Regions from separate parts of the Pseudomonas sp. NPDC077186 genome, predicted to be linked through region 3. Evidence: riboswitches for the same ligand, from Rfam matches in the RefSeq annotation. Region 3 holds a riboswitch; each other region holds the start of a gene.
What was found. Region 3 has a riboswitch for cobalamin ahead of cobW (cobalamin biosynthesis protein CobW). Riboswitches for the same ligand answer to the same signal wherever they lie in the genome.
Positions count from the first base shown of each region.

Region 1: another riboswitch for cobalamin. It lies ahead of cobO (cob(I)yrinic acid a,c-diamide adenosyltransferase); the one in region 3 lies ahead of cobW (cobalamin biosynthesis protein CobW).
Region 2: another riboswitch for cobalamin. It lies ahead of ACIGKL_RS08330 (TonB-dependent receptor domain-containing protein); the one in region 3 lies ahead of cobW (cobalamin biosynthesis protein CobW).

Region 1 is NZ_JBITWE010000007.1:48,162-58,278, forward strand. Features, by position in the region: gene cbiB (adenosylcobinamide-phosphate synthase CbiB) at 1-139, opposite strand, end outside; gene bluB (5,6-dimethylbenzimidazole synthase) at 167-820, opposite strand; gene ACIGKL_RS22150 (cobyrinate a,c-diamide synthase) at 817-2,109, opposite strand; gene cobO (cob(I)yrinic acid a,c-diamide adenosyltransferase) at 2,106-2,759, opposite strand; cobalamin riboswitch at 2,932-3,137, opposite strand; gene ACIGKL_RS22160 (O-methyltransferase) at 3,177-3,836, opposite strand; gene ACIGKL_RS22165 (C40 family peptidase) at 3,833-4,351, opposite strand; gene ACIGKL_RS22170 (C40 family peptidase) at 4,450-5,058, opposite strand; gene ACIGKL_RS22175 (NAD-dependent deacylase) at 5,114-5,893, opposite strand; gene glp (gephyrin-like molybdotransferase Glp) at 5,898-7,112, opposite strand; gene moaB (molybdenum cofactor biosynthesis protein B) at 7,109-7,648, opposite strand; gene mobA (molybdenum cofactor guanylyltransferase MobA) at 7,716-8,303, shown strand; gene ACIGKL_RS22195 (YgdI/YgdR family lipoprotein) at 8,390-8,611, shown strand; tRNA gene ACIGKL_RS22200 (tRNA-Pro) at 8,742-8,818, shown strand; gene ACIGKL_RS22205 (glutaredoxin family protein) at 8,893-9,129, opposite strand; gene ACIGKL_RS22210 (DUF5610 domain-containing protein) at 9,178-10,117, opposite strand, start outside.
Region 2 is NZ_JBITWE010000001.1:1,759,890-1,770,006, reverse strand. Features, by position in the region: gene ribA (GTP cyclohydrolase II) at 1-47, shown strand, start outside; gene ACIGKL_RS08340 (MFS transporter) at 44-457, shown strand; gene ACIGKL_RS08335 (cobalamin-binding protein) at 457-1,251, shown strand; gene ACIGKL_RS08330 (TonB-dependent receptor domain-containing protein) at 1,495-3,360, opposite strand; cobalamin riboswitch at 3,450-3,652, opposite strand; gene dxs (1-deoxy-D-xylulose-5-phosphate synthase) at 3,726-5,627, opposite strand; gene ACIGKL_RS08320 (carboxyl transferase domain-containing protein) at 5,732-9,004, opposite strand; gene ACIGKL_RS08315 (polyprenyl synthetase family protein) at 9,154-10,041, opposite strand; gene ACIGKL_RS08310 (exodeoxyribonuclease VII small subunit) at 10,038-10,117, opposite strand, start outside.
Region 3 is NZ_JBITWE010000003.1:563,413-573,529, forward strand. Features, by position in the region: gene glmU (bifunctional UDP-N-acetylglucosamine diphosphorylase/glucosamine-1-phosphate N-acetyltransferase GlmU) at 1-444, shown strand, start outside; gene ACIGKL_RS14620 (M23 family metallopeptidase) at 459-968, shown strand; gene ACIGKL_RS14625 (DeoR/GlpR family DNA-binding transcription regulator) at 1,116-1,886, shown strand; gene glmS (glutamine--fructose-6-phosphate transaminase (isomerizing)) at 1,897-3,747, shown strand; gene ACIGKL_RS14635 (hypothetical protein) at 3,744-3,974, shown strand; gene cobM (precorrin-4 C(11)-methyltransferase) at 4,197-4,952, opposite strand; gene ACIGKL_RS14645 (cobalamin biosynthesis protein) at 4,949-5,389, opposite strand; cobalamin riboswitch at 5,476-5,674, shown strand; gene cobW (cobalamin biosynthesis protein CobW) at 5,769-6,818, shown strand; gene cobN (cobaltochelatase subunit CobN) at 6,894-10,117, shown strand, end outside.

The DNA of each region.
Region 1 (10,117 bases), on a different contig from region 3:
AGCCGCCGCCGGCGGGGTTGAAGCGCTGCTCCAGACGATTCGCCAGGCGGCCGAAGGCCACCAGCGGGTGGCCCTGCTTCGGCTCGCCGAGCGCGGCGTCCAGCGCCACCCCGGCCAGGGTGCTGAGCGCCAGGCTCATCGCCATAGCCCGTTGCCAGTGGATAGGTCAGTCAACGCGTTCTCCCCATCGATTCTCGAACAGCAGCTCGGCGAGCGGCCGCGGCCTGGCCCAGCCCTCCTCCACCAGCATCGGCTGGTCATAGAAGGCCGCGACCGGCCCCAGGCACAGCAGCGCCACCGGTTTGCTGCCGGCCGGCATGCCCAGCAGCGCAGCCAGCGCCTCGGGCTCGAACAGCGACACCCAACCCAGGCCCAGGCCCTCGGCGCGGGCGGCCAGCCAGAGATTCTGAATGGCGCAGGCCACCGACGCCATATCCATTTCCGGCAGGGTGCGGCGGCCGAAGACATGAGTCTCGCGCCCGTCCATCAGCGCTACCGCCAGCAGCTCGGCACACTCGCGAATGCCCTCGACCTTGAGCCGCATGAATTCGTCGGAGCGCTCGCCCAGCGCCTCGGCGGTGCGCAGCCGTTCGGCCTCCACCAGCGCGTGGACGGCTTCGCGCAATTGCGGGTCGCTGATGCGCAGAAAGCGCCAGGGCTGCATCAGGCCGACGCTGGGTGCGCGGTGCGCCGCCTCCAGCAGGCGTGCCAGCACCTCGGCCGGCACCTCGCCGCCACTGAAGTGGCGCATGTCGCGGCGTTCGGCGATGGCGCGGTAGACCGCGGCGCGCTCGACGGCGCTGAAGGCCTGCTCGCTCATGGGCGCAACAGCGCCGCGGCCGCCAGGGGGTTGGACGGCAGGTAGAAGTGGATATAGGAGGCCGTCAACCGGCCCAGGCGATAGACCGCCTCGGCCACCGCCTTGCCGTTCGGGCAACGACCCAGGGCCAGCGGCGCCAGCGGGCTGTCCAGGCGCGAATGGTGGTAGCTGTGGCCGCGCAGCTCGCCCTCCGGCAACTCCACTTCCTGCAAAGCCAGGGCGGTCAGCCGTGGTTGCAGCGCGGCGCGGCCGGCCAGCAGGCCGAGCATGCGACCGCTGGCGCCCTGCTTGTCGGCCAGTTCGTCGAGCAGGTAGAGCATGCCGCCGCATTCGGCGAGGATCGGCTTGCCGGCCCGGTGATGGGCACGAATCGCCGCGGCCATGGCCTGGTTGCCTTCCAGTTCAGCGAGATGCAATTCGGGATAGCCGCCGGGCAGGTAGAGGCTGTCCACCTGCGGCAGGCCGTCGCCCGCCAGCGGCGAGAAGAATTCAATTTCGGCGCCCAGCTCGCACAGCAGATCGAGGTTGGCCTGATAGAGAAAGGCGAAGGCGCCGTCGCGCGCCACGCCGATGCGCACGCCGGCCAGCAGCGGCTCGACCGCCCGCGGTGGTGGCGCGGCGAAGCGCACTGGCGCCGGCAAGGCCACCTCGGCGCTGGCGGCCAGGGCATCGGCGGCGGCGTCCAGGCGCGTGTCGAGGTCGGCCAGTTCCTGCGCCTGCACCAGCCCCAGGTGACGGCTGGGCAGCTCCACCGCAGCATTGCGCGGCAAGGCGCCGTACCAACGAATGGTGCTCGGCAACGCAGCGCGCAGAATCTCGCCATGGCGCGCGCTGGCCACCCGGTTGCCGAGCACCCCGGCGAACGGCAGGTCGGCCTGGAAGGTCGCCAGCCCATGGGCCAGGGCGCCGAAGGTCTGGGCCATGGCCGAACCGTCGATCACCCCCAGCACCGGCACGCCGAACTGCCGCGCCAGGTCGGCCGCCGAGGGCTGGCCGTCGAACAGGCCCATCACCCCTTCGATCAGGATCAGCTCGGCCTCGCCCGCCGCCTGCCAGAGCAGGCGGCGGCTTTCGGCCTCGCCGACCATCGCCAGGTCGAGCTGGTACACCGGCGCGCCGCTGGCGCGGGCGAGGATCATCGGGTCGAGAAAGTCCGGGCCGCACTTGAACACCCGTACCCGCCGTCCCTGGCGGCTGTGCAGGCGCGCCAGGGCGGCGGTGACGGTGGTCTTGCCCTGCCCTGAGGCGGGCGCGGCGATCAGCAGCGCCGGGCACTGGCGCGAAGTCAAAACTCGACCCCCTTCTGCGCCTTCACCCCGGCCTTGAAGGCATGCTTGACCAGGCTCATCTCGGTCACCGTATCGGCCGCCTCGATCATCCCCGGCAAGGCGCCGCGCCCGGTCACCACCACGTGCTGCAGGAGCGGCCGTGCCTGGATATCGGCGAGCACCGCATCGAGCTGCAGATAACCGTGCTTGAGGGCGATATTCAGCTCGTCCAGCACCACCAGGCCGACGCCCTCGTCGTTCAGCAGGCGCTGCGCAACGGCCCAGGCCTCGCCCGCCTTGGCGATATCGCGCTGGCGATCCTGGGTCTCCCAGGTGAAGCCCTCGCCCATCACGTGGTAGCTGACTTCCTCGGGGAAACGGCGAAAGAAGGTTTCCTCGCCGGTGCTGGCGGCGCCCTTGATAAATTGCACCACGCCAACCCTGATGCCGTGGCCGAGGGCGCGGGCGACCATGCCGAAGGCGCTGCTGCTCTTGCCCTTGCCATTGCCGCTGTGCACCAGCAGCAGGCCGTACTGGTCCTGGGCCTGGGCGATCTTCGCGTCGATCAGCGCCTTCTTGCGCGCCATGCGCGCCTGGTGCCGGGCGTCGCGTTCGGTCAATGCGCTGTCGCGCGGGATCGATTCGCTGTCGCGTTCGGTCGATTCGCTCATCGAGGTTTCCTGGTCTGCGGGCATCCGGGCGCAGGCCGCCGTGCACGACTGGCAAGCTGGCATGGCGGCATCGTTGCGCTCCCGAACACACTGGGCTGGACAAGGCAGGCGGAGAACGGCGCGCGCGGGCCACCGGGAAGGCGAGCCCGCACGCCAGACAACGCCCTCCGCGATGCCGTGGACTGCAGCAGGCCGGTCTCCGGGCTTGTGAGCGAGCCTCGCGGGCTAGCGCCGCGCCTTCCCATGCACGAAGCACAGTGGCAATAGAGCGGCGTTTGACTCACCTACCGTTGCGGGGGCAGCGCCGGAATTTGAACCGGCTTCCCTGTTTCACCTCGTACGCGCGTGGCGTCGGGCACCTGAAGCAAGGCGCGCAGGGTAGAGGCTGGGAGGGTTGGGCGTCAACGCCACGGCGGCTCAGCGCTTGCGGCACAGGGTCAGGCCGTCACCCAATGGCAGCAGCGACAGCTCGACGCGCGCATCGTCCCTGAGCGCCCGGTTCAGCGCCTGAATGGCGCGGGTGTCGGCACTGTCCGGCTGCGCCTGTAACACCCGGCCGCTCCACAGGGTGTTGTCGAACAGCAGCAGGCCGCCCTGGCGCAACAGGCGTAGCGCCTGTTCCAGGTAGGCCGGGTAGTTGGCCTTGTCGGCGTCGACGAAGATCAGGTCGAAGTCGCCCTGCCCTTCGCCCTCCAGCGCCGCCAGGCTGTCCAGCGCCGGGCCCAGACGCCACTGGATACGCTCGGTCAGCCCGGCCTCGGCGAAGTAGCGGCGGGCGGTGGCGTTGTAGTCGCCGGGCAGGTCGCAGCAGATCAGCTGGCCCTGCGACCCCATGGCATCGGCCAGGCAAATGGCGCTGTAGCCGGTGAAGGTGCCGACCTCGACGATCCGCCGGGCGCCGAGCAGGCGCACCAGCAGGGCCATGAACTGGCCCTGCTCCGGGGCGATCTGCCAACGTGCCTGGCTCAGCTGCGCGGTTTCCGCACGCAGGCGGGCGAGCAGCGGCGACTCGCGCAGGGAGACGTCCAGCAGGTACTGGTAGAGCGCGTCGTCGAGTTGCAGGCTGCGCTGGGTCACGGATTGCGCGCCAGTTCGGGGGCGAGCACGCGCTTGGCGTCCAGATAGGCGCGCTGCCAGTAGCTGTTGTCCAGACTGTCCAGGCGCACCGTACCGCCCGAAGACGGCGCGTGGACGAAACGTCCCTCGCCGACATAGATGCCGGCATGACTGACGCCGCGCCCGCCGTTGGTGGCGAAGAACACCAGGTCACCGCTCTGCAGGGCGTCGCGGCGCACATTGGGGCTGCGCATGGCGCTCAGCTCGCGGGTCGAACGTGGCAGGCTGATGCCGGCGGCGTCGCGGTAGACGTAGCCGATCAGGCCGCTGCAGTCGAAACCGCCGTCCGGGGTATTGCCACCGTAGCGATAGGGCGTGCCGACCAGGCCGAGGGCGCGGAACAGCACGTCGTCGGCGCCGCCCTGGAACTGGCCGGTGGCTGGTGGATAGCTGGGCTGTGGGGTGGGGGCGCGACTGCTACAGGCACTCAGCAGCAGGGCGAGAACGAGCAGGGCAACACGGGTCGTGACGGGCATGAGCGAGGCGATCCTGAGCCTGGATGCGCCCTACTCTGCCGGCTCGGGGCGAACGGCGCAACCCTGGGGCCGCGCCGAAGGGCGCTCAGAGCTTGCTCTCAGGGATGACGCTGGGCGGCCTGCTCGTCGTCCACCGGGGCCAGGGCGAGGACGCGCTTGGCCTGCAGGTAGCTGCGATTCCAGTAGCTGTCGTCCAGGCTGTCGATGCGCACGCCGCCGCTGCGGCGGCTGCTGGAATGGATGAACTGATCGTCGCCGAGGTAGATGCCGGCGTGGCTGACGCGGCCGCGGCCGCGGTCGTTGAACAGGATCAGATCGCCCGGCTCCAGGTCGGCGCGGGCCACCTTGGGCGCATCCAGCTTGATCAACTCGCGGGTCGAGCGCGGCAGTTCCAGGCCGACTTCCTTGCGGAACAGATAGCCAACGAAGCCGCTGCAGTCGAAACCGGACTGCACCGAAGTGCCACCGTAGCGATAGCGGGTGCCGACCAGCGAACGCCCGAGATCGAGCAGGCTGTCGGCCAGCTGCGGCATTTCGTAGGGTTTGTCGTCGATCAGCGCGGCCATCTCGTCCTCGGCAGGTTCGACCTGCTGAGCGACGGGCTTGACCGCGGGCTCGTCGAGCTGCGGCTGCGGCGCGTGGCCGGCGCAGGCGGCGAGAAAGGCGATGAGTGCAAAAGGCACGAGGGGTGCGAAGCGTTTGCGCATGGGCACGACCGTGTCGGTTCAATTTACAAGTGCGCGACTATGCCCTCTATGCCGTCTATTTGCAAATTCTATCGCTCGAAATGTGACCCAGTAGTTTCGGCAACACATCTAAGGCCCGCCCAGCCAGCCGTACATCCACCACGGCGCTGAGGTCGGTCAGCGTGGGGTTGATCTCCACGCTCAGGCCTCCGGCCTGGCGGGTACGCAGCACCGGCTCGACTATGTAGGGGAAGCTGGCGCTGGTGCCGACGCTGAGCACCAGGTCAAAACCCTTGCGCAGCTCGGCGTAGAGGCTGTCGATGGCCGCCTCCGGGAGCATTTCCTCGAACAGCACCACGGGTGGGCGCAACACCCCGCCGCACTGCCGACAGCGCGGCGGCAGCGGCCGCTGCAGGTGCTCGGCCAGTTCGCCGTCCTCACCACCGCAGGACTGGCAATAGAGCGGCGCCAGCTCGCCGTGAATCTCGATCAGGCGCTCGCCGGGACTGCCGGCGGCGCGGTGATAACCGTCGATGTTCTGCGTCAGCACCCAGCAAGCGGGCTTGCGCCGCTGCAGCTCGGCGATGGCCAGGTGACCGGCATTCGGCGCCGCGCCGAGACAGGCCTTGCCCAGCTCGGCCAGGTACTTCCAGCACAATGCCGGGTCGCGGCGCAGCATTGGCCCGGACAGCGCCGCCTCGATCGGCAGGCCTTCGGCGGTATGGCCGTTGTACAGGCCGCCGAGGCCGCGGTAGGTGGGCAGGCCGGAGTCGGCCGACAGCCCCGCGCCGGTAATGACCAGGATGCGCTCGGCCTGCTCGATGGCCCGCGCGACTCGCCGCAGCGCCTCGTCCATGGCCTTAACCGAGGATCTCGCTGAGGGGGATAAACCGCAGGCTGTCGCCCTCCTCCAGCGTTGCCCCCTCGAGCACCTCGGCCAGCCCTTCGGCCCAGGCGGCGCTGCGCAGCACGCCGGAGCTCTGGTTGGCGTAGGGCACTGCGCGGCCGTGTTCCAGGCGCGCACGCAGGTACTCGCGGCGCATGCCCGGCTTGCGCCAGACGAACCCGGCCGGCACGGCGAAACCCAGCGGCTCGACGCGCGGCACGCCGAGACGACGCAGCAGGTAGGGGCGCGCCAACAGGCCGAAGGTGACCAGGGTCGAGGCCGGGTTGCCCGGCAGGCCGATCACCGGCACGCCCTGGTAATGGCCGAAGGTCAAAGGCTTGCCCGGCTTGATCGCCAGCTTCCACAGCGCCAGCTCGCCGGCCTCGCGCAGGGCCAGGCCGAGATAATCCGCCTCGCCCACCGAGACCCCGCCGGTGGACAGGATCAGGTCGACGTCGCCGAGCCTGCCGAGGGCCTCGCGGGTTAGCACCAGGTCGTCCGGCAGGATGCCGGCGTCGACCACGGCGCAGCCCAGGCGCTGCAGCCAGGCGCTGAGCAGGCGCCGGTTGCTGTTGTAGATCTGCCCCGGGCCGAGCGCCTGGCCGGGCTCGACCAGCTCGTCGCCGGTCGACAGCACGGCGACCCGCGGCCGCCGCCGCACGCGCAGTTCGGCCGCGCCGAGAGAGGCGGCCAGGCCCAGTTCGATCGGCCCCAGGCGCGTACCGGCCGGCAGCACGCAATCGCCGACACGGGTTTCCTGGCCGCGGGCGCGGACGTTCTGGCCAAGCCTGAGCGGCTGGCGAAAGCGCACTCGGCCGGCGTCATCCAGCTCCACGTTTTCCTGCATTTCCACGCTGTCGGCGCCGGCCGGCAGCGGCGCACCGGTAAAGATGCGCGCGCAGCTACCCGGCTGCAGCGGCAAGGGCGCCGTGCCGGCCTGGATGCGCTGGCTGACCGGCAGCGCCTCGCCCTGCCAATCGGCCAGGCGCAGGGCGTAACCGTCCATGGCGCTGTTGTCCCAGGGCGGCAGGTCGAGGGCGGCAAGCAGCGGCTCGGCCAGCACCCGGCCATCGGCATCGGCCAGCGCGACCGATTCCTGCTGCGCGATGGGCGCGGCCTCGGCCAGCGCCAGCAGGCGCGCCAGCGCCGCCTCCATGGGTAGCAGGCCGGGTTGCTCGCAACCGCTCATCCGCGGCTCTCGCAGGCGGCCACCTGCTTCAGGTGGGGGACGAAATTGCAGGGACGATGGCGGGCATCGAGCTGCTCGCCGAGGATGCCGTCCCAGGCGGTGCGGCAGGCGTTGGTCGAACCCGGCAGGCAGCACACCAGGGTGCCGTTGGCCAGACCGGCCAGGGCACGCGACTGAATGGTGGAGGTGCCGATATCGGCCACCGAGATCTGCCGGAACAATTCGCCGAAACCGTCCACCTGCTTGTCCAGCAGACAGGCAACCGCTTCCGGCGTGCTGTCGCGCCCGGTGAAACCGGTACCGCCGGTGATCAGCACCACCTGTACGCCGTCGTCGGCGATCCAGCCGGCGACCTGGGCGCGGATCTTGTAGAGGTCGTCCTTGAGCAGGACGCGCGCGGCCAAATGGTGACCGGCCTCCTGCAGGCGATCGACGAACAGTTGTCCGGAGGTATCGGTTTCCAGGGTGCGGGTGTCGCTGACGGTGAGCACGGCGATCTGCAGCGGCACGAACAGCGCCTCGGCCTTATGGTTCATGGCAGGCTTCCAATTGCGAGAGAATGGCCGGAGTTATATCACACCACCCGCCACCGGAGACGCCAGCATGCCCGCATCCAACGCCCCACCGCCCTGCTCCGTACTGCTGCTTGCCGGCGGCCGCGGCCAACGCATGGGCGGGCGCGACAAGGGCCTGCTGGAGTGGCGCGGGCGGCCGCTGATCGCCTGGCTGCACGAGCTGGTACGCCCCTTGAGCGACGACCTGATCGTTTCCTGCAACCGCAACGCCGAGCGCTACGCGCCCTATGCCGACCGCCTGGTGAGCGACCAGGACAGCGACTTCCAGGGACCGCTGGCCGGCATTCGCGCGGGCCTGGCGGTGGCCCGTCATACGCAACTGCTGATCCTGCCCTGCGACGCGCCGCTGGTGGATCGCCCGCTGCTCGACGCCTTGCTCGAACGCGCCGGTAGCAAACCGGCGGTGGTGCGCCAGGGGCAGTACTGGCAGCCGTTGTTCTGCCTGCTGCCGACCGCGTTGCGCGACGATCTGGAACGCGCCTGGCAGGCCGGCCAGCGCAGCCCGCAGCGTTGGCTCGACGGCCTCGCACCGACGCCGCTGGACTGCCCGCTCGACGATGCGCGCCTGGCCAACCTGAATACGCCGGAACTCCTCGCCGCCGCCCGCCCCGGCTGAGGCGCCGGGAAAACTCGGTGGAACTCGCACGCCGCGACTGCGTCTGAGCCTGGGTACATAGGTTGTATCACCCAAGGAGACAGACCATGACTCAACGGATCATCCCCGCCCTGCTTATCGCCCTCGGTTTCGCCGCACTGGCCGGCTGCGCCTCGCCGTCGGTGATCACCCTGAACGACGGCCGCGAGATCCAGACCGTGGACAAGCCCAAGTTCGACGAGGACTCCGGCTTCTACGAGTTCGAGCAACTCGACGGCAAGCGCGCCACCGTCAACAAGGATCAGGTGCAGACCGTCAAGGAACTCTGAAACGACGACCCGGGCCTCCCCTGCGAGGCCCGGGCGGGTTGCGGGATTGCCGATGGAAGGACTGCCACCCACAATTTTTTCGGGCTAACCCCTTGTGCGGTAAAAGTTTTTCGGTAGAATACGGCTGATTCGGAGTGTAGCGCAGCTTGGTAGCGCGTCTCGTTCGGGACGAGAAGGTCGCAGGTTCGAATCCTGTCTCTCCGACCAAATCAAAAACCCGCCTTAACCGGCGGGTTTTTTTATGCCTGCGATTACCGTCCCGCCTGGCGCCGGCCAACGCCTCAGCGAAGAAAGGCCACCACCTGCTCGCCGTCGAACGGCCAGTTCAGTTCGGCGCCGGTGTCGCAACGACGCAGCACCGGGATGCGCAGGCCGTACTGCTCGACCATGCCCTCGTGCTCGGCGATATCGATCAACTCCACCAGCAGGCCGTTCTCGACGAACGGCATGAGCAGCGCCTCGGCCACCTCGCACAGGTGGCAGCCCAGGGTTCCGAAGAGTTGGCATTCCGGCGTCATGTACGCACCTCACTGTCGGCAAGGTGCGCAGTTTAACACCGACGCGAATCAGCTCGCGGCCGCGCCCTCGCCGAGCTGACCGGCGAGCAGCGCCTGCAGGCCGTCGAGCAGGCTGCGGTTGAGGCTGTCGGCCTTCTCCAGGCGCGGCAGGTCGAAGCGCTCGTCGAGCGAGAAGCCGCCCTTGAGCAGGTCCTTGAGCAGGCCGCCGGCATCCTGCGCCAGGCCTTCGGCGCTGCGCAGCGCGTCGAGCAGGCCCTGGGCATAGTTCTGCAGGTCGCCATTGACCGCGCTGGCGCCCTGTCCGGCCACGGCGCCATAGGCATCGGTGGCCTGGCGCACGCTGGTCTGGGTCAGGCGCAGGGACATCGAGGCCAGTTGCTCACCGTCCATTTCCAGGGCCATGGCGCGGTCGAAGGCGCCGCCCAGGTCGCCGGCGTAGAACTGGTTGGACAGCTCCTGCACCTGGCTGAAGAGCTTCTCCAGCGCCTTGACCTCGTCGGCGTCCAGCTCGCCTTCGACGCTGACCTGCCAGCCGCCGATCTGCAGGCTGCCGGACTGGCTGCTGGCCGTCACGGCCGTGCCGCTGCCGTTGCTGGCGGCGGCGAAGCTGCTCTGCGACCAACTGGCCGAAGCCTGCGCCACGGAGATGCGCAGGCGGTCGCCGTCGCGGGTGGTGACTGCAAGGTCGAAGGTTTCCGCCAGGGCGCTGAAGCGCTCGCTGTAACCGGCCAGGGCCAGCGAGCCCGACGCCGGTGCGGCAGCGCCGAAGCGCCGGTCGAGATCGCCGAGGCCGTCCTGGATACGCTGATAGGTATCGTCGATATCGCCGGCCACCTTGCCGGCCAGCACGCCCATGCCGTCGAGAATCTTGCGCGCTTCGGCGAAGCCCTTCTCCACGCCTTCGCGCGCCTGGCCGAGGAGTTTCTCCAGCTTGGCCGGATCGGCGCCCGCCGCGGCCTCGCTCTGCAGGCGCTGCTCGATAAAGCCG
Region 2 (10,117 bases), on a different contig from region 3:
ATATGCTGGGCAACCAGCACCAGGGCGAGGCCGAGGACAGCCTGTGACCCGCGGCCAGGTCAAGCGGCGCCTGGCACTGGCCTGGTGGCGCCAGCTGGGCGTGGCCCTGGCGCCGTTGTTCGTCTTCAACCTGCTGTTCGGCGGCGGCGGCGCCCAGGTGCTGAGCCTGCCGCTGTTCGTCGCCGGCCTGGCCTCGATGTTCGTCAGTCTGCCGCTGTTCGCCGCCTACAAGCGTGCGCTGATCGCCACCGACCAGGCCCTGGACAGCGACTCCGAGCCGGCCGCCTGGCTGGAGCTGGATCGTGTGCGTTTGCGCGCCCTGCTCGGTGCGGCGCTGCCGGCCTGGATCGCCGCCCTGGCGGTGCTGGCCGGGCTGGAGGCGATACCGCTGATGCTGCTGGCGCTGTCGAGCATCGTCCTGCACTGCCTCTACCGCATTCCCCGCCAACTCGGCTGATGCGCGCGCTGCTGCTCGCCCTGTGGCTGCTGGCCCTGCCGCTGGCGGCCGCGCCGCGGGTGGTCAGCCTGGCGCCGTCGCTCAGCGAGATCATGCTCGAGCTGGATGCCGCCGACCTGCTGGTCGGCGTGCTCGCAGGCGACGAGCAGCCCGCCGCGCTGGCCCAGCTGCCCACCGTCGGCCGCTACGGCCAGCTGGAGTTCGAGCGCCTGCTGCAGCTGGCGCCCGACTTGATCCTGATCGCCCCGGGCAGCGTGCCGGCGGCGCAGCAGGCGCAGTTGCAGCGTTTCGGCATTGCCCAGCTGGTGGTCGAGCCGGCGCGCCTCGAGCAGTTGGCCGAGGCCTTTATCCTCGTCGCCGAGCGTATCGGTCGCGCCGAACGGGGCGAGCGGCTGGCGGCGGAGTTTCGCGACGAGCTGGCCGGGTTGCGCCAGCGTTACCGGCGCGAGCGGCCACTGGCGGTGTTCTATCAGGTCTGGCATCAGCCGCTCTATACCATCGGCGGCGAGCAGCTGATCGGCGATGCGCTGGCGGTGTGTGGTGCGCGCAACCTGTTCGCCGACCTGAGCCAGCCGGCGCCGCAGGTCGGCATCGAGGCGGTGCTGGCGCGCGACCCCGAGGTGATTCTCGGCGGCAGCAACGCCGAACTGGCGAACTGGCAGGCCTGGCCGCAGCTGCGCGCGGTGCGCCGCGGCCAGGTCTGGGCGGTGCCGGACAGGGGCCTGGAACGGCCCAGTCGGCAGATGCTCGGGGCCCTGGAACAACTCTGTGAGTTGTTGGCTGGGGCGCGGTGAGGGGCGGATTTACCCACGAGTCGTTGGATGCTTCGCGTAGGGTGGACATGGCGTCAGCCTTGTCCACCGTTGTCGGCCGGGCGGTGGACAAGCCTTCGGCATGTCCACCCTACGCGCTTGATGCGGCGTAACCCACCATGGGCGCAACGCGATCCATCGCCCGGTGGGTTACGCGGCGCGCCATAACCGCTGGCGTCCAGGCGTCAGTGTCCGGCGCCGCTAACCCACCCTACGAGTTGGTCGTCAGAGTTGCGGCGTCCAGGTGAGCGCGAACAGCGCGGTGCGGCCGGCGTTGTTGTAGCCGAAGCGGCTATTGGGCGTGCTGTAGGTGGCTTCGGCGTAATCCTTGTCCAGCAGGTTATCCAGTTTCAGGCTGAGCCCCACCTCCTGTGTGGCCTGCCAGGCAGCGCGCAGGCTGAGCAGACCGTAGCCGCCCAGTTCGATGTCGTTGTCGGCATCGTCGTAGCGACCGCTGACCGCGCGCCAGCCGGCGCCGAGCGAGACATCACCGAAGCGGCGGTCGAGATCCAGGCTCAGCGTGCGTTTGGCGCGGCGTTGCAAGGTATGGCCGCTGTCGCGGTCGCGCGGGTCGATCAAGGCCAGGGCCAGGTTGCCTTGCCAGCCGAACAGCTCCTGCTGCACGGCGACTTCGAAGCCATTGACCCGTGCAGTCTGGACGTTCTGCGGGATGAAGTTCTCGTCGAGGACGATGGCGTCCTCGATCTCGGTACGGTACAGCGACGCCTGCAGCGAGCCGCTGTCGCTGTAGTGGCTGCGCCACTGCAGTTCGTAGCTCTTGGAGCGTTCCGGATCGAGATCGGGGTTGGCGCTGGGGAAGCACAGGCCGCCGAAGCAGAAGTCGGGGAAGTACAGGTCGTTGAAGGTCGGTGCGCGGAAGCCTTCGCTGTAGGACAGGATCAGCTCGTTGGCCGCGTTCAGCGGCAGGGTCAGCGCCGCATTCCAGGTGTTCTCGCTGCCGAACTGCTGGTTGTCGTCGTGGCGCAGGCCCAGTTCGGTGGAGAAGGCCTCGCCGCTGTAGCGGTGCTGGATGAAGGCCGCGCGGTTCCAGCGCGAATCCTCGACGAAATCGGTGCTGCCCTGGGCGCGATCCTCGTACCAGTCGAGCCCCAGCAGCACTTGCTGGCTGTCGTTCAGGGTCAGGCGGTTGAGCCAGTTGGCCGAGTCGCGGTAGGTATTGAACTGGCTGAGCGAGCCGCCGGGTTGGTCGTTGCCGCTGTCGCGCTTGTCTTCGCTGTGGCCGATCTCCAGGCGACTGCTCCAGGTGTCGTTGATACGGCCGTCGAGGAAGGCCGAGACGCTGCTGAGGAGGAAGTCGGTGGTCGGCAGCGAACCGGTGAAGGTGTCGTCGTACTCCACCTGGCCGCGCTGGTCGAGGACGCTGAAGCCGGCCTGCAGGTCGTCGCTGAAACGGTGCGCCAGGTTCAGGCTGAGCGAGCGGTTGCGGTAGGCGTCGTCGTCGCCGTTGGCGCCGAAGCCGTCGCGGGTGGCGTCGATGCCGGCGGTCTCGTCCAGCGCTGCGCCGAGGTGAAAGCGCGTGCGCTCATCGCCACCGGACAGGCCGAGGCTGCGCTGGTAAGTGCTGTCGCTGCCGGCGGCCAGCCGTGCATGGGGCTTGAGGCCCTGGCCGTCACCCTGGCGAGTGAAGATCTGGATCACCCCGCCGATGGCGTCGGAGCCATACAGGGCCGAGCGCGGGCCGCGCACCACCTCGATCCGCTCGATCTGCTCGGGGGCGAGAAACTCCAGGCTGCTGGTGCCGCTGCTGGCCGAGGCGATGCGCTGGCCGTCCACCAGCACCAGGGTCTGCGCGCTGCTGGTGCCGCGCAGAAATATGCCGGTCTGGCTACCTGCGCCACCGGTGCGCACGACGCTGAGACCGGGGACGCGCTCGAGCAGTTCGGCAACGCTGCCGGCCTGCAGGCGCTCGATATCCGCCCGCTCGAACACCGTGGTGGCGGCGGTGGCCTGGGCTTGCGGTTCGGCCAGGCGCCCGGAGGTGATCACCAGCGGTTCGGCGGCGTAGGGTTCGGCGGCCAGGCTGAGGCCGGGCAGCACGGCGATGGCCAGGGCCAGGTGGGACAGTTTCATGATGGTTATTCCTCAAAGGTCGGCAGACGTTCGAGGAGGGCAGGGGCAAGCGCGCGCAGGGCGGCGCTTGACGGTGCGGCCCTCCGCAACACCAGTCGCACCGCCGGGGCCGGTCTCCGGGCTCACGACCCCGGTCCGCCTTCCCGGGAACACCCAGTGGCCTTGGACAAGGTGCAGGTTTGCGGCCTGCCGTCGATTACCGTTGCGGGGGCAGCGTCGGGATTGCCTGGATGGCGCACCGACTTCCCGTTTCACGCCGTGTTAGCGGCGCACCCTGGCGGAACATGCAATGCCGCGCACCCTAGTGCGCGGCGGGATGAATGACAAGCAAGGCCCGCTCATTCGGCGATGAGCGAGCCTCATGTTCAGAGCAGGGCCAGGCGCGCGCGCACCGCCGCTTCGATGCCGGCCTGGTCGAGGCCGCATTCTTTGAGCATCTGCGCCGGCTTGGCGTGTTCCACGTAGTAGTCGGGCAGGCCCAGCTGCAGCAGCGGCTTGACGATGTTCTCGGCGGCGAGGAACTCGCCGACCGCGCTGCCGGCGCCGCCCATCAGCGCGTTTTCCTCGATGCTCACCAGCAGCTCATGGCTGGCCGCCAGCTCGCGCAGCAGGGCGGTGTCCAGCGGTTTGACGAAGCGCATGTCGACCACCGTGGCGTCCAGCGTCTCGCCGACCTGCAGCGCCTCGGCCAGTTGCACGCCGAAGGCCAGCAGGGCGACGCGGCGCCCCTGGCGACGGACCAGGCCCTTGCCGATCTGCAGCGGCGCCAGGCCCGGCTCGATGACGGCGTTGGGGCCGCTGCCGCGCGGGTAGCGTACCGCCGCCGGGCCGTCGAACAGGTAGCCGGTGGTGAGCATGCGACGCAGCTCGTTCTCGTCGCTGGGGGTCATCACCAGCATGCCGGGGATGCAGCGCAGGTAGGAGATGTCGAAGCTGCCGGCGTGGGTCGGGCCGTCCTCGCCGACCAGGCCGGCGCGGTCGATGGCGAACAGCACGTCGAGGTTCTGCACCGCGACGTCGTGGATCAGCTGGTCGTAGCCGCGCTGGAGGAAGGTGGAGTAGATCGCCACCACCGGCTTGACCCCGTCGCAGGCCATGCCGGCGGCCAGGGTCACGGCGTGCTGCTCGGCGATGGCGACGTCGAAGTAGCGCGCCGGGAAGCGCTCGGCGAAGGCCACCAGGTCCGAGCCTTCCTTCATCGCCGGGGTGATGCCGACCAGGCGGTTGTCCTGCTCGGCCATGTCGCACAGCCACTGGCCGAATACGTTGGAGTATTTCGGGCCGGACGGCCGTTTCTGGCTGGAGAGCGGCGCGGCATCGGGTTTGACCGGCTCCAGTTTGGTGATGGCGTGGTAGCCGATCGGGTCGGCCTCGGCCGGGGCGAAACCCTTGCCCTTCTTGGTCACCACATGGAGGAACTGCGGGCCCTCCAGGTCGCGCATATTGCGCAGGGTGGCGAGCAGGGTGGGCAGGTCGTGGCCGTCGATGGGGCCGATATAGTTCCAGCCCAGTTCCTCGAACAGGGTGCCGGGCACCAGCATGCCCTTGGCGTGTTCCTCGGTCTTGCGTGCGATCTCCCAGGCGCCGGGCAGGCGCGAGAGGATCTTCTTGCTGCCCTCGCGCATGCTGGCGTAGGTGCGGCTGGAGAGGATCTTGGCCAGGTAGTTGGACAGCCCGCCGACATTCTTGGAGATCGACATGTCGTTGTCGTTGAGCACCACCAGCATGTTGGCGCCGACCTCGCTGGCGTGGTTGAGCGCCTCGAAGGCCATGCCGGCGGTCAGTGCGCCGTCGCCGATCACCGCCACGCTCTTGCGCTTCTCGCCCTGCAGGCGGGCGGCGATGGCCATGCCCAGTGCGGCGCTGACGCTGGTGCTGGAGTGGCCGACGCCGAAGGTGTCGTACTCGCTCTCGCTGCGGCGCGGGAAGGCGGCCAGGCCGTCCTTCTGGCGCAGCGTGGCCATGCGCTCGCGACGGCCGGTGAGGATCTTGTGCGGGTAGGCCTGGTGGCCGACGTCCCACACCAGGCGGTCGTCGGGGGTGTCGAAGACGTAGTGCAGGGCGATGGTCAGCTCGATCACGCCGAGGCCGGCGCCGAAATGGCCACCGCTCTGGCCGACGCTGTAGAGCAGGTACTGGCGCAGTTCGTCGGCGAGGGTTTCCAGGTCCGCTTCGGCCAGCCGGCGCAGCTCGTCCGGCGTGTTGGCGCGGTCCAGCAGGGGCGTCAGCGGGCGCTCGCGGGGGATCTCGTGGAAAGTGGTCGGCATCAGGCGAATCGTTATAGGGGTAAAAAGATGCGGCAGTTTACCCGAAAACCACCGCCGCAAGCTTCAAGCCCTGCGCGACAGGCCGGCGCGCCTGTGCCAGGCCTCTACCAGGTATCGACGAACGGCCGTTTCTTGCCCTCGCGCGCGGCGGCTTTGGGCGCGGCGGCCAGCCCGCGCAGCAGCCAGGCGCGGCTGTCGGCCGGGTCGATCACCGCGTCGATTTCCAGGTAGCTGGCCATGTTCAGCGCCTTACCGTTTTCGTAGGCCTTGGCCACCAGCTTGTCGAACAGCGCCTGGCGCGCGGCGTCGTCCGCCTGGGCCGCCAGCTCCTTGGCGAAACCCAGGCGCACCGCGCCCTCCAGGCCCATGGCGCCGAACTCGGCGCTGGGCCAGGCGGCGGTGAACAAGGGCGCGTGGAAGCTGCCGGCGGCCATGGCCTGGGCGCCGAGGCCGTAGCCCTTGCGCAGCACCAGGGTGAAGAAGGGCACCGTGAGGCTGGCAGCGGTGACGAACAGGCGCGACACGTGGCGCACCGTGGCCTGCTTCTCCGCCTCCGGCCCGACCATAAAGCCTGGGGTATCGCACAGCGAGACGATGGGCAGGTCGTGCGCCTCGCACAGTTGCAGGAAGCGCGCTGCCTTGTCGCCGGCCGCGGCGTCGATGGCGCCGCCCAGGTGCGCGGGGTTGTTGGCGAGCAAGCCGAACGGCCTGCCCTCGATGCGGATCAGCGCGGTGATCAGGCCGGGGGCGAACGCGCGACGCAGCTCCAGCACGCTGCCCTCGTCGGCCAGCAGTTCGATGACCTTGCGCATGTCGTAGACGCGCAGGCGGTTTTCCGGGATCACCTGGCGCAGCTCGCGGGGATCGCTGCATAGCCAGTCGCTCACCGGGCCCTGGAAATAGCCCAGGTACTGCTTGGCCACGACGACCGCCTCGGCCTCGTCGGCCACCAGCACATCGATCACCCCGTTGGGACCCTGCACGCTGGTCGGGCCGACCTGCTCGGGGGTGAAACTGCCGAGGCCGCCGCCCTCGATCATCGCCGGGCCGGCCATGCCGATGGTCGCATTCTGCGTGGCGATGATCAGGTCGCAGCAGCCGAGCAGGGCGGCGTTGCCGGCGAAGCAGCGGCCGGAGACCACGCCCACGGTCGGCACCAGGCCGGAGAGCCTGGCCATGGCGGCGAAGGTGTGGCAGTCCAGCCCGGCCACGCCGACGAAATCGCTGTCGCCGGGGCGGCCGCCGCCGCCCTCGGCGAACAGCACCACGGGCAGGCGCCACTGCGCCGCGAGGCCGAGCAGGCGGTCGGTCTTCTTGTGGTTCATCACCCCCTGGGTGCCGGCGAACACCGTGTAGTCGTAGGCGATGGCCAGGCAGCGCGCCGCCTCGGCGCCGAAGCGCTCGGCATTCACCGTGCCGGTGCCGCCGATCAGGCCGTCGGCCGGGCTCAGCACCAGCAGTTCCTCGGCCGAACGCCGGCGGCGCTGGGCGGCCAGGGCCAGGGCGCCGTATTCGTTGAAACTGCCGGCGTCGAGCAGGTCGGCGAGGTTTTCCCGCGCGGTGCGCTGGCCGCTCTTGCGCCGCTTGGCCACGGCTTCGGGGCGGCGCGCATCGGTGAGGCGGGCATGGCGTTCGAGCACTTCGGCCAGGTCGGCGCGGATATGCGCCAGGTCGACCGCCTGCTCGCCGTGCTCGGCGAGGCCATCCACCTCGGCCGGCTGCAGGAACGCCATCGCCTGGCCCTCACCGATGGCGTCACCGGGGGCCACGGCCAGCGCGCGGACGATACCGCTGTGCTCGGCCTTGACCTCGAACTCCATCTTCATCGCCTCCAGCACGGCGATGCGCTGGCCCGCGGCCACGGCGTCGCCTTCGGCCACCGCCAGGCTGACCAGCACGCCGGCGCTGGGCGCGCTCAGTGCCAGGGTGCCGGGCGGGGCGTCGAGGCTGGATCTGGCGCCTTGCGCAGATGCGTCGCCGGCAAAGTAGCGGTGCGGATGCGCCTGTTCGCGGGCGGCCAGCAGCTCGCTCAGGTGACGCTCGACGTAGGTGGTATCGACCCGGTTGGCCAGCACCTCGTCGCGCTGCAGCAGGTTCTGCAGCAGATGCAGGTTGCTCGCTACGCCTTCGAGGCGGAACTCGCACAGCCCGCGGTAGGCGCGGCGCAGGGCGCCGGGGTAGTCGCTGGCGATGGCGATCAGTTTGGCGATCAGCGAATCGTAGGCCGGGCTGACGGCGTAGCCGGCATAGCCGCAGCCATCCACGCGCAGGCCGGGGCCGCAGGGCGGCTGGTAGGCGCCCAGCACGCCGCTGGCCGGGCGCGCCGTACCGTCGGCGTGCAGGGTTTCCAGGTTCAGGCGCAGCTGTACGGCATAGCCTTTCGCTGGCGGCGGAGTGAGCAGGCCCAGCTCGGCCAGGCTGCTGCCGGCGGCCAGGTGCAGTTGCGTATGCAGCAGATCGACGCCGGTGACCTGCTCGGTGACGGTGTGCTCCACCTGCACGCGCGGGTTGGCTTCCATGAAGTAGAAGCGCCCGGGCTGGTCGAGGTCGAGCAGGAATTCGAAGGTGCCGATGCCGCGATACCGCACCTCGGCGGCCAGGCGCAGGGCGCTGGCGATGATGGCCTCGCGGGTGGCGGCGTCCAGATCGGGGCTGGGGGCGATTTCCACCAGTTTCTGGTGACGGCGCTGCAGGCTGCAGTCGCGCTCCCACAGGTGGCTGACTGCGCCGCTGCCATCGCCGAGCACCTGCACTTCGATATGCCGGGCGCGGCGCACGCGCTTCTCCACGTACAGCGCGCCGCTGCCGAAGGCGCCCTGGGCCTCGGAGGTGCAGCGGGCGAAAGCCTCGGCCAGCTGCGCGGCATCCTCCACCGCGCGCATGCCGCGCCCGCCGCCGCCGGCCAGGGCCTTGAGCATCACGCTGCCGTGTTCGGCGAGAAAGTCCGCGGCCTGCTCCGGCGTCACCGCCTGGTTGATCCCCGGTACCAGCGGTACGTCGCAGCGTTCGGCCAGGGCGCGGGCGGCGGCCTTGTCGCCGAACAGTTGCAGGGTTTCCGGCGTAGGGCCGACGAAGCACAGCCCGGCCTCCTGGCAGCGGCGGGCGAACTCGGCGTTCTCGGCGAGAAAGCCGTAGCCGGGATGGATGGCGCTGCAACCCTGCTCGCGGGCGATGGCGATCAGCTGATCCATATCCAGATAGGCCGTCGGGCCGCGCCCGACCAGCGCCACGGCGAGGTCGGCCTTGCGTATGTGCAGACAGCTGCCGTCGTCCTCGGCATACACCGCCACGCTGCGGATACCGAGGTCGGCGCAGGCCTGGGCGATGCGGATGGCGATCTCGCCGCGGTTGGCGATCAGCAGGGCGGAAAAGGGCATGGCGGCTCCGGACGTCTTGTCGTTATGGAGCCATCTTAGGAGGCTGGTCGCGGGGGTAAAGCAAGCCTTATGTGGCGATCATGCCAACATAGATGCAAATGATGATGGCGCGCGGCTTTCGCGGCTTAAGCCGCTCCCACGAGAGCGGCCTAGCTGCGCCGCTCGACTATATAACGCGCCAGCTCGCGCAGCGGCTCGGCCTGGCTGCCGAAGGGGCGCAGCAGGTGCAGGGCCTGGTCGCGCAGTTCCAGGGCGTAGGCCTTGGCGGCGTCGAGGCCGAGCAGGGCGGGGTAGGTGGGCTTGTGGTTGGCCTCATCCTTGCCTTGGGTCTTGCCCAGGGTGGCGGTGTCGCTCTCCACGTCGAGGATGTCGTCCTGCACCTGGAAGGCCAGGCCGATGGCGCGGGCGTACTGCTGCAGCGCCTTGAGACCGAGCTCGTCGGCGTTGCCGCTGGCCAGGGCGCCGAGCTGCACGCTGGCCTCGATCAGCGCGCCGGTCTTGTGCCGGTGCATGGTTTCCAGGGCGCTCTGGTCGAGCGGCAGGCCCACCGCGCCGAGGTCGATGGCCTGGCCGCCGACCATGCCGGCCGGCCCGGCGGCGGCACTCAGGGCCGCGATCATCTGCAGGCGGGTCTCGGCGTCCTGCGGGTTGCGCCGGCGGTCGGCGAGCACCTCGAAGGCCAGGCTCTGCAGGCCATCGCCGGCGAGGATGGCGCAGGCTTCGTCGAAGGCCTTGTGGGTGGTGGGCTGGCCGCGGCGCAGGTCGTCGTCGTCCATCGCCGGCAGGTCGTCGTGCACCAGCGAGTAGGCGTGGATCAGCTCCACCGCGCAGGCGGCGCCATCGGCGCGGTCCAGCTTGCCGCCCAATGCCTCGCAGGCGGCGTAGACCAGCAGCGGGCGCACGCGCTTGCCGCCGTTCATCACGCTGTAGCGCATGGCCTGGTAGAGGCGTTCGAGCTCCGCGCGCGGGGCCTGGAACAGCGGCTCGAGGGCGGCGTCGACGCGGGCCTGGCAGCTCGTCTGGTAGGCCTTGATCATGCCGCCGGGTCCGCGTCGAACGGCGCCGGCTCCAACTCGCCGTCGCGTTCCAGCAGAATTTGCACCTTCTGCTCGG
Region 3 (10,117 bases):
AAGGCCAACAGCCACCTGGAAGGCGCCGAGCTGGGCGAGGGCGCCGACTGCGGCCCGTTCGCCCGCCTGCGTCCCGGCGCCAAGCTGGGCGCTAAGGCCCATGTCGGCAACTTCGTCGAGCTGAAGAACGCCGTGCTTGGCGAAGGCGCCAAGGCCGGCCACCTGAGCTACCTGGGCGACGCCGAGATCGGCGCGCGCAGCAATATCGGCGCCGGCACCATCACCTGCAACTACGACGGCGCCAACAAGTTCCGCACGGTGATGGGCGAGGACGTGTTTATCGGTTCCAACAGCGCCCTGGTAGCGCCGGTCAATCTGGGCGACCGCGCGACCACCGGCGCCGGTTCGGTGATCACCAGCGACGTGCCGGCCGACAGCCTGGCCGTCGGCCGCGCCAAGCAGCGCAATATCGAAGGCTGGAAGCGGCCGACCAAGAAGAGTTGAAGGAGCCGGCAAGGATGCCACTACGCAAACGCTGGATAGTGCCCGGGCTGCTGCTGCTCTGGGCCTTGCTGCCGGAATGGCCGCGGATTCCGGTGGACGGCGCCAGCGCCCGCGACTGGAACCCGCAGACCTTCTGGTTCGAACCCTGGGGCCGCTCCGGTGTGCACAAGGGCATCGACATCTTCGCCAGGCGCGGCACGCCGGTGCGCTCCAGCAGCTACGGCCTGGTGCTGTTTCGCGGCGAGATCGAGCAGGGCGGCAAGGTGGTCGTCGCCCTGGGGCCGAAGTGGCGCCTGCACTATTACGCCCACCTGCACCGCATCGAGGTCTACCCGGGCCAGCCGCTGCTGGCCGGCAGCGTGCTGGGCGCGGTCGGCGACAGCGGCAACGCCCGCGGCAAACCGGCGCATCTGCACTACTCGGTCGTCAGCCTGCTGCCGTTGCCCTGGCGCGCGGACGGCTCGACCCAGGGCTGGAAGAAGATGTTCTACCTCGACCCCAACGCGATCCTGCCGACCCGTTGAGCGAGCGGGCCGGGCAGGGCGCCGTCTGGTTTGGCGCCCCTTGGCGGACAAGCCTGCGACTTGGCCGCCCTACGTCGATTGGCGCTTGACTGGAAAGCTTCGTTAGGTTTTGATTCGCGCCATTATCTTTCGGATCGAAACTTAAGTATGTCGAAGCGCAATACGCCGCAACGTCGCCATACCATCCTCGCCTTGCTCGCCGAGCAGGGCGAGGTGTCGGTGGACGCCCTGGCGCAGCACTTCGCCACCTCGGAAGTGACCATCCGCAAGGACCTCGCCGCGCTGGAGAAGAATGGCCTGCTGCTGCGCCGCTACGGCGGTGCCGTGCCGCTACCGCAGGAACTGATCGGCGAGCCGACGCAACCGCTTTCCCCGCACAAGCAGGCCATCGCCCGTGCCGGCGTGGCGCGCATCCGCGAGCACGCGCGGATCATCATCGACAGCGGCACCACCACCGCGGCGATGATCCCCCAGCTCGGCCACCGGCCCGGCCTGGTGGTGATGACCAACTCGCTGAACGTGGCCAACGCCCTGCGCGAACTGGAGCACGAGCCGGTGCTGCTGATGACCGGCGGCACCTGGGACCCGCACTCGGAATCCTTCCAGGGCCAGGTGGCCGAGCAGGTGCTGCGTTCCTACGACTTCGACCAGCTGTTTATCGGCGCCGACGGCATCGACCTGGAGCGCGGCACCACCACCTTCAACGAGCTGCTCGGTCTGTCGCGGGTGATGGCCGAGGTGGCCCGCGAGGTCATCGTCATGGTCGAGAGCGACAAGATCGGCCGGCGTATCCCCAATCTCGAGCTGCCCTGGGGCAGCGTGCATACCCTGATCACCGATTCGCGCCTCGACGATGAGGCCCGGGAACAACTTATCGCGCGAGGTATCCAGCTGATCCTCGCGCCGCTGGAAACTTGAGGAGACAAGCATGTGTGGAATCGTCGGCGCCATCGCGGAGCGCAATATCACCCCTGTTCTGGTGGAAGGCCTCAAGCGCCTGGAATACCGCGGCTATGACAGCGCCGGGGTGGCGCTGCTGACCGAGCAGGGCGCACTGGATCGCCGCCGCCGGGTGGGCAAGGTCAGCGAACTGCAGGCCGCGCTGCAGGCCGAGCCGCTGGCCGGGCGTCTGGGCATCGCCCACACCCGCTGGGCCACCCATGGCGCGCCGAGCGAGCGCAACGCCCACCCGCACTTCTCCGGTGACGAGCTGGCGGTGGTGCACAACGGCATCATCGAAAACCACGAGGAGCTGCGCGAGCGCCTCAAGGGCCTGGGCTACCTGTTCAGCTCCGATACCGACACCGAAACCATCGTCCACCTGCTCGAGCACAAGCTGCAGCAGCTCGGCGACCTCACCGCCGCGCTCAAGGCCGCCATCCCCGAGCTGCACGGCGCCTACGGCCTGGCCGTGATCAGCGCCAAGCAGCCGGATCGTCTGCTCGCCGCCCGCAGCGGCAGCCCGCTGGTGATCGGCCTGGGGCTCGGCGAGAACTTCCTCGCCTCCGACCAGTTGGCGCTGCGTCAGGTCACCGACCGCTTTATCTACCTGGAAGAGGGCGACGTCGCCGAGATTCGCCGCGACAGCGTGCAGCTGTGGGACGCCGCCGGCCAGCCGGTGCAGCGCGAGGCGGTGCAGTACCACGAAGGCGCCGAGGCCGCCGACAAGGGCGAGTATCGCCACTTTATGCTCAAGGAAATCCACGAGCAGCCCAAGGTGGTGCAGCGCACGCTGGAAGGCCGCCTGGGCAGCGATCAGGTGCTGGTACAGGCCTTCGGCCCGCAGGCCGCCGAGCTGTTCGCCAAGGTCAGGAACGTACAGATCGTCGCCTGCGGCACCAGCTACCACGCCGGCATGGTCGCCCGTTACTGGCTGGAAGAGCTGGCCGGGATTCCCTGCCAGGTCGAAGTGGCCAGCGAATTCCGCTACCGCAAGGTGGTGGTGCAGCCGGATACCCTGTTCGTCAGCGTGTCGCAGTCCGGCGAGACCGCTGACACCCTGGCGGCGCTGCGCAACGCCAAGGAGAAGGCACCGGGGCAGGGCGGCTACCTGGCCAGCCTGGTGATCTGCAACGTCGGCACCAGCTCGCTGGTGCGCGAATCCGACCTGTGCCTGCTGACCCAGGCCGGCCCGGAAATCGGCGTGGCCTCGACCAAGGCCTTCACCACCCAGCTGGTTGGCCTGATGCTGCTGACCCTGGCCCTCGGCCAGGTGCACGGCAACCTGGACAAGGCGCTGACCGCCGAATTGGTGGAAGAGCTGCGCCGCCTGCCGACCCGTCTGGGCGAGGCGCTGGCCATGGACAAGACAGTCGAGAAGATCTCCGAGCTATTCGCCGAGAAGCACCACAGCCTGTTCCTCGGCCGCGGCGCGCAGTACCCGGTGGCCATGGAAGGGGCGCTCAAGCTCAAGGAAATCTCCTATATCCACGCCGAGGCCTACCCGGCCGGCGAGCTCAAGCACGGGCCGCTGGCCCTGGTCGACGCCGACATGCCGGTGGTCACCGTGGCGCCGAACAACGAGCTGCTGGAAAAGCTCAAGTCCAACCTGCAGGAAGTGCGCGCCCGCGGCGGCGAGCTGATCGTCTTCGCCGACCAGCAGGCCGGCATGCGCAACGGCGAGGGCACCCACGTGGTGGCCATGCCGCATATCCACGACCTGCTCGCGCCGATCCTCTACACCGTGCCGCTGCAGCTGCTGTCCTACTACGTCGCCGTGCTCAAGGGCACCGACGTCGACCAGCCGCGCAACCTGGCCAAGAGCGTGACGGTCGAGTGACGCGCGACGACGTCAGGCAAAGGTTGGCCGATGGCGCGGTGTTCGACACCCAGGTCATCGCCAACCCGGCCAACCCCCGCGAGTGGATCCTGTTGTTCAGGAAGGAAGGCGGACGCAGTTTCTTCCTGGTCGACGCCGCCGAGCAGGTGGAGTCCTTCGCCAGCCTGGATGCCCTGATACTCGAACTGCGCGGCCTGGGTATCAAGCGGGTGGAGGTACAGCTCTGAGCAGTTGCTCACAGTTGGCGTGGATCGTCTTGTGGAGATCCTTTTGATACCTGGCCAAGGCCCCGATAGACAGGGCCTTCCAGCCACTTGCACAAGAATTGATCGGCGCTTTGCCACTATCCACAGAGCGCTTGGATAACTCGCCTTCTATCCTGTTGATAAGCGCTTGTAGGCTAGGTATATCAAGGCATCCAGCGGCTTGTACGCTTTCTCGCCAGTGGCTCAGTCTCTGCCGGGACGGTAGAGGTGGCGATGCCCAGCGTCATACAGCGCCGATTCGGCGAAGGCGCCGGGAGCGAGCACGCGGCCGACCAGGATCAGCGCGGTGCGGCGAAAGTCCTTGGCGGCGACCTTGGCCTCGATATCGGCCAGGGTGCCCTGCACCCAGTCCTGATCCGGCCAGCTTGCTCTGTGGATCACCGCGATGGGGCAGTCGGCGCCGTAGTGCGGCAGCAGGTCGGCCACTATGGCCGGCAGCTGACGCACGCCGAGATGGATGGCCAGGGTCGCGCGGTGCCGCGCCAGGTCGTGCAACTGCTCGCCCTCGGGCATCGGCGAGGTGCTGCCGTAGCGGGTGAGGATCAGGGTCTGGGCGACGCCCGGCAGGGTCAGCTCGCTTTCCAGCAAGGCGGCGCAAGCGGCGGTGGCGGTGACGCCGGGGACGATCTCGAAGGGAATGCCGAGGGCACGCAGCTCGCGAATCTGCTCGCCGATGGCGCCGTACAGCGAGGGGTCGCCGGAGTGCACGCGGGCCACGTCCTGGCCGCGTTCGTGCGCCTGGCGCAGCAGCTCGATAATCTCGCTCAGGTGCAATTCGGCGGTGTTGACCACTCGTTCGGCGCTATTGCCCGCAATAACCGCTTCCGGTACCAGCGAGCCGGCGTACAGGATCACCGCGCACGAACGGATCAGGCGCTGGCCCTTGACGGTGATCAGCTCCGGGTCGCCGGGGCCGGCGCCGATAAAGTAGACGGTCATGCTGCGGGTTCTCTGTCGAAAGTGGCCAGCGCACAGGTGGCGTTGGCCGTGCGGTTCTTCTCGCCGAGCAGACGAGGCGTGGCGCCCAGGCGGGCGGCCAGGCTCAGGGCACAGGGCTCGGCCACCGCGGGGCTGCCGGTGACGGACTGCACCAGGGCGCTGCCGCCGGTGGCCGACTGCTGAGGCGCGAGTTCTTTGCTGCTGAAGAACTGCAGCCTCAGCTTCAGCTGCTCGGCCAGTGCCTGCAGTGCCGTCTCCTCGCGCTTGTGGGCGATGCTGGCCAATCCGGCCAGGTTATCCACCGTCAGCTTATGCTGGCTCAGGCTGTGGATAAGCAGGGCTAGCAGCTCGTCCAGGCTGCAGCCACGGCGGCAACCCAGTCCGGCGACGACCTGGAGCGACGAAGCTGAGCGGGGTTCGGAAGGGGGAGGCAACATAAGCGCTGTTCGGGCGGAGTGGCGGCGTAGCTCAACATGACGCTCCCCACCGGTCAACCGCGATTGACCGAGCGCCGCGGCCTGCGTAGCCTTCTCGCGTTCGAGGTTCTGCCCGGCATTGCCGCCGGGAAGCTAAGAGGGAACAGGGTCGATGCCCTGGCTGCCCCCGCAACTGTAAACGGTCGAAATTCCTTCGATACACCACTGCTCAACAGCGGGAAGGTGAAGGATGCACAAGCGTGCAGACCGTGAGCCAGGAGACCTGCCTCGATTGACCAGCCATTTGCTCGGACGGGGTGATCCGACGCGGCCAGCACGCCCCTGCGTGCCCGCCTGCGCGTACCCGTCCGTCGAACTTACCGACGCCACGGGGCCCTTCATGAAAACCCTCGCCAAACTGCCTGTCACCATCGTCACCGGTTTTCTCGGTGCCGGCAAAACCACCTTGCTGCGCCATCTGCTGGCCCACGCCGAAGGCCGCCGTATCGCGGTGATCGTCAACGAGTTCGGCGAGTTGGGCATCGACGGCGAGATCCTCAAGCAGTGCGCCATCGGCTGCAGCGAGGAAGAGGCCATGGGCCGCGTCTTTGAACTGGCCAACGGCTGCCTGTGCTGCACCGTGCAGGAGGAGTTCTTCCCGGTGATGCGCGAGCTGGTGGCGCGGCGTGGCGACCTCGACCATATCCTCATCGAGACCAGCGGCCTGGCCCTGCCCAAGCCGCTGGTGCAGGCCTTCAACTGGCCGGAAATCCGCAACGCCTGCACGGTCGATGCGGTGATCACCGTGGTCGACAGCCCGGCGGTGCTCGCCGGCACCTTCGCCGCCTTCCCCGATCAGGTGGACGCGCAGCGCCAGCTCGACGCCAACCTCGACCACGAATCGCCGCTGCACGAGCTGTTCGCCGACCAGCTGGCCAGCGCCGACCTGGTGATTCTCAACAAGGCCGACCTGCTCGACGCCGAGGCGCTGGCCGCGGTGCGCGCCGAGGTGGCCGAGGAGCTGCCGCCGGCGGTCAAGGTGATCGAGGCGCACGGCGGCGAGCTGCCGCTGGACGTGCTGCTGGGCCTGAACAGCGAAACCGAGCTGCATATCGACAGCCGCCGTACCCATCATGACGATGAGGACGAGGACCACGATCACGAGGAATTTGACGCGTTCCACGTGGAACTACCGCAGGCCGAGGAGGCGCGCCTGCTGACCGCACTGAAGGACGCGGTGGGCAAACACGGCATCCTGCGCGTGAAGGGCTTCGCGGCCATCCCTGGCAAGCCGATGCGCCTGCTGGTGCAGGGTGTGGGCCAGCGCTTCGATCGCCACTTCGACCGCGCCTGGCAGGCCGACGAGCCGCGCCTGAGCCGCCTGGTGCTGATCGGCCAGCAGCTCGACCGCGCGGCCATCGAGGCCGAGCTGAAGGCGGCGCTGGCCTGAGTGATGGTGGGAGGGGCTTTAGCCGCGATTCGGTTCGCGGATAGTCACGGCTAAAGCCCCTCCCACAGAACCAACATGCACCTACTGCGCACCCAGCCCGGCGCCCAACTGCCGGCCGACAGCATCGCCGACCTCGGCCAGACCCCGGCCGAGTTGGTGATCCTCTGCACCGGCGATTCGCACCTCTCCCTGTTGGCCGAAGCCGCCCGGCAACTGCCGGAGGACTACCCCAGCCTGCGCCTGGCCAGCCCGGCACAGCTGAGCAACCACGCCTCGGTGGACCATTACGTCGAGCAGGTGCTGCAGCATGCCAAGGTCATCCTGATCTCGGTGCATGGCGGCGTGAGCTACTGGCGCTACGGCGTTGAACGCCTGGTGGAGCTGGGCGCGCGCGGCGCCAGGGTGATCATGGTGCCGGGCGACGATGCGCCCGACCCGGAACTGAGCGCCCTCGGCAACGTCGATGAAGAAGACAGCCAGCGCCTCTGGCAGTACCTGCGTCAGGGCGGGCTGGACAACGCGCGCCAGCTGTTTCGCTGTATCGGCAGCCGCTGGCTGGGGCGTGACGACAATTGGCAGGAGCCGCAAGCGCTGCCGCGCGTGGGCCTCTATCACCCGCAGTGCAGCCCGGCCTCCCTGGGCGACTGGCGGGCGCAATGGCAGGTCGGTGCCCCCGTGGTGGCGCTGCTGTTCTATCGCAACCATGTGCAATCGGCCAACACCGCCTTCGTCGATACCTTTTGCCAGCATCTGCAGGCCCAGGGCCTTAACCCGCTACCCATTGCCGTGGCCAGCCTCAAGGAGTCGGCCTGCCTAGAGCAGGTGCAGGCCTGGCTGGATGACGCCGACGCCGCGCTGATCATCAATACCACCGGCTTCGCTTTATCCAACCCCGAGGCGCCGCAGGCGCGGGTGTTCCGCCGCGATATCCCGGTGCTGCAGGCCATCTGCGCGCTGGACAACCAGGCGCAGTGGCAGGCCAGCGCCCAGGGCCTGGGCTCGCGTGACCTGGCCATGCACGTGGTGCTGCCCGAGCTGGATGGCCGGCTGATCGGCACCGCCATCAGCTTCAAGGGCCTGGCCTGGCGCAGCGAGCGTAGTCAGAGCGATGTGGCGTGCTACCAGGCGCATGAGCCGGGGATGGCTTATGTCGCGGAACTGGCGCGGAAATGGTGCCAGTTGGCGCTTAAAAGCAACGATCAGAAGCGAATAGGCCTGATCCTGGCCAACTACCCGACTCGCGATGGCCGCATCGGCAACGGCGTCGGTCTGGATACGCCGGCTGCCGCGCTGAATATCCTTCGCGCCCTGCAGGCCCAGGGTTACCCGGTGGATAACCTGCCGGACAGCGGTACCGCACTTGTCCACTGCCTGCTTGGCGGCATTACCAACGATCTCGACGGCCTCGACACACGGCCCTGTGCGCAGAGCCTGGCGCTGGACGACTACCTGACGTTTTTCCACAGTCTGCCTGAGCAGAATCAGCAGGCGGTGCGCGAGCGCTGGGGCGAGCCGCAGGACGATCCCATGTTCCGCAGCGGGCGGATGATGGTCGCCGGCCTGCGCTTCGGCCTGACCTTCGTTGGTATCCAGCCGGCGCGTGGTTATCAGCTCGACCCGGCAGCGGTGTACCACGACCCCGATCTGGTTCCGCCGCACGGCTATATCGTCTTCTACGCCTGGCTGCGCACGGCCTTCGCTGCCGATGCGCTGATCCACGTCGGCAAGCACGGCAACCTGGAATGGCTGCCGGGCAAGAGCGTCGGCCTCTCCGCGGGCTGTTGGCCGCAGGCGCTGCTCGGCCCGCTGCCGAATATCTATCCCTTTATCGTCAACGACCCGGGCGAGGGCGCGCAGGCCAAGCGCCGTACCCAGGCGGTGATCATCGACCACCTGATGCCGCCGCTGACCCGCGCCGAGAGCTACGGCCCGCTGCGCGACCTGGAGCGCCTGGCCGACGAGTATTTCGAGGCCAGCCAGCTCGACCTGCGCCGCGCCGTGGAGCTGCGCGGCGAGATCCTGGCCAAGGTGCGCGAAGCCAGCCTCGACCGCGAGCTTGGCCTGCAACTCAACGACGATGCCGACAGCTGGCTGCCGCAGCTCGACGCCTACCTGTGCGACCTCAAGGAATCGCAGATTCGCGATGGCCTGCATGTGTTTGGCGAGTCGCCGGCCGGGCAACTGCGCCGCGACACCCTGCTGGCGCTGCTGCGCATTCCCCGTGGCGACGGTCAGGGCGCCAATGCCAGCCTGCTGCGCGCGCTGGCCCGTGGTCTGGAATTGGGCCTCGATCCGCTGGACTGCGATATGGGCCAGGCCTGGGCGGGGCTGCGTCCACAGGCGTTGCAGGCTGTGGATAACAGCCTGTGGCGCAGCGTCGGCGATACCCGCGAGCGTCTGGAGCTGCTGGCGCTGCGGCTGATCGAGCGGCGCCTGGCCGGCGAACGTATTGGCGATTTCGGCGCCGAGGTGGCGCTGATCCTCGATGGGCTGGCCGAGCACGTTGCGCCGCTGCTGGATGCCTGCGGCGACGCCGAGATGAGCGGCCTGCTGGCGGCGTTGCAAGGGCGTTTCGTCCCCGCCGGGCCAAGCGGCGCGCCCAGTCGCGGGCGGCTGGATGTACTGCCCACCGGGCGCAACTTCTTCACCCTCGACGTGCGCCACCTGCCCACGCCAACCGCCTGGCGCCTGGGTGTGCAGGCGGCGGATCGCCTGCTGGAGCGCCATCTGCAGGACGAGGGCGACCACCTGCGCCAGCTCGGCCTGTCGGTGTGGGGCACGGCGACCATGCGCACCGGCGGCGACGATATTGCCCAGGCCCTGGCGCTGCTCGGCGTGCGCCCGGTGTGGCAGCCGGGCAGCCAGCGCGTCGAGCGCTTCGAGGTGCTGCCGCTGGAGCAGCTTGGCCGGCCCCGGGTGGACGTCACCCTGCGCGTGTCGGGCTTTTTCCGCGATGCCTTCAGCAACCTGATCCGCCTGTTCGACGAGGCCGTGCAGGCGGTGATCGAGTTGGACGAACCGGAAGACATGAACCCGCTGTCGGCGCGGGTCTGGCGCGAGTCGCTGGCGCTCAAGGACGGCGGCCTGGAGGAAGCCGAAGCGCGCCGCCAGGCCGGCTGGCGGGTGTTCGGCGCCAAGCCGGGGGCCTATGGCGCCGGGCTGCAGAACGCCATCGAGGAGCGCCTGTGGCACAGCCGCGCCGATCTGGCCGAGGTCTACCTCAACTGGGGCGGCTACGCCTACGGCAGCGGCGCCGAGGGTGCGCCGGCGCGCCAGCGCTTCGTCGAGCGCCTGGAGCA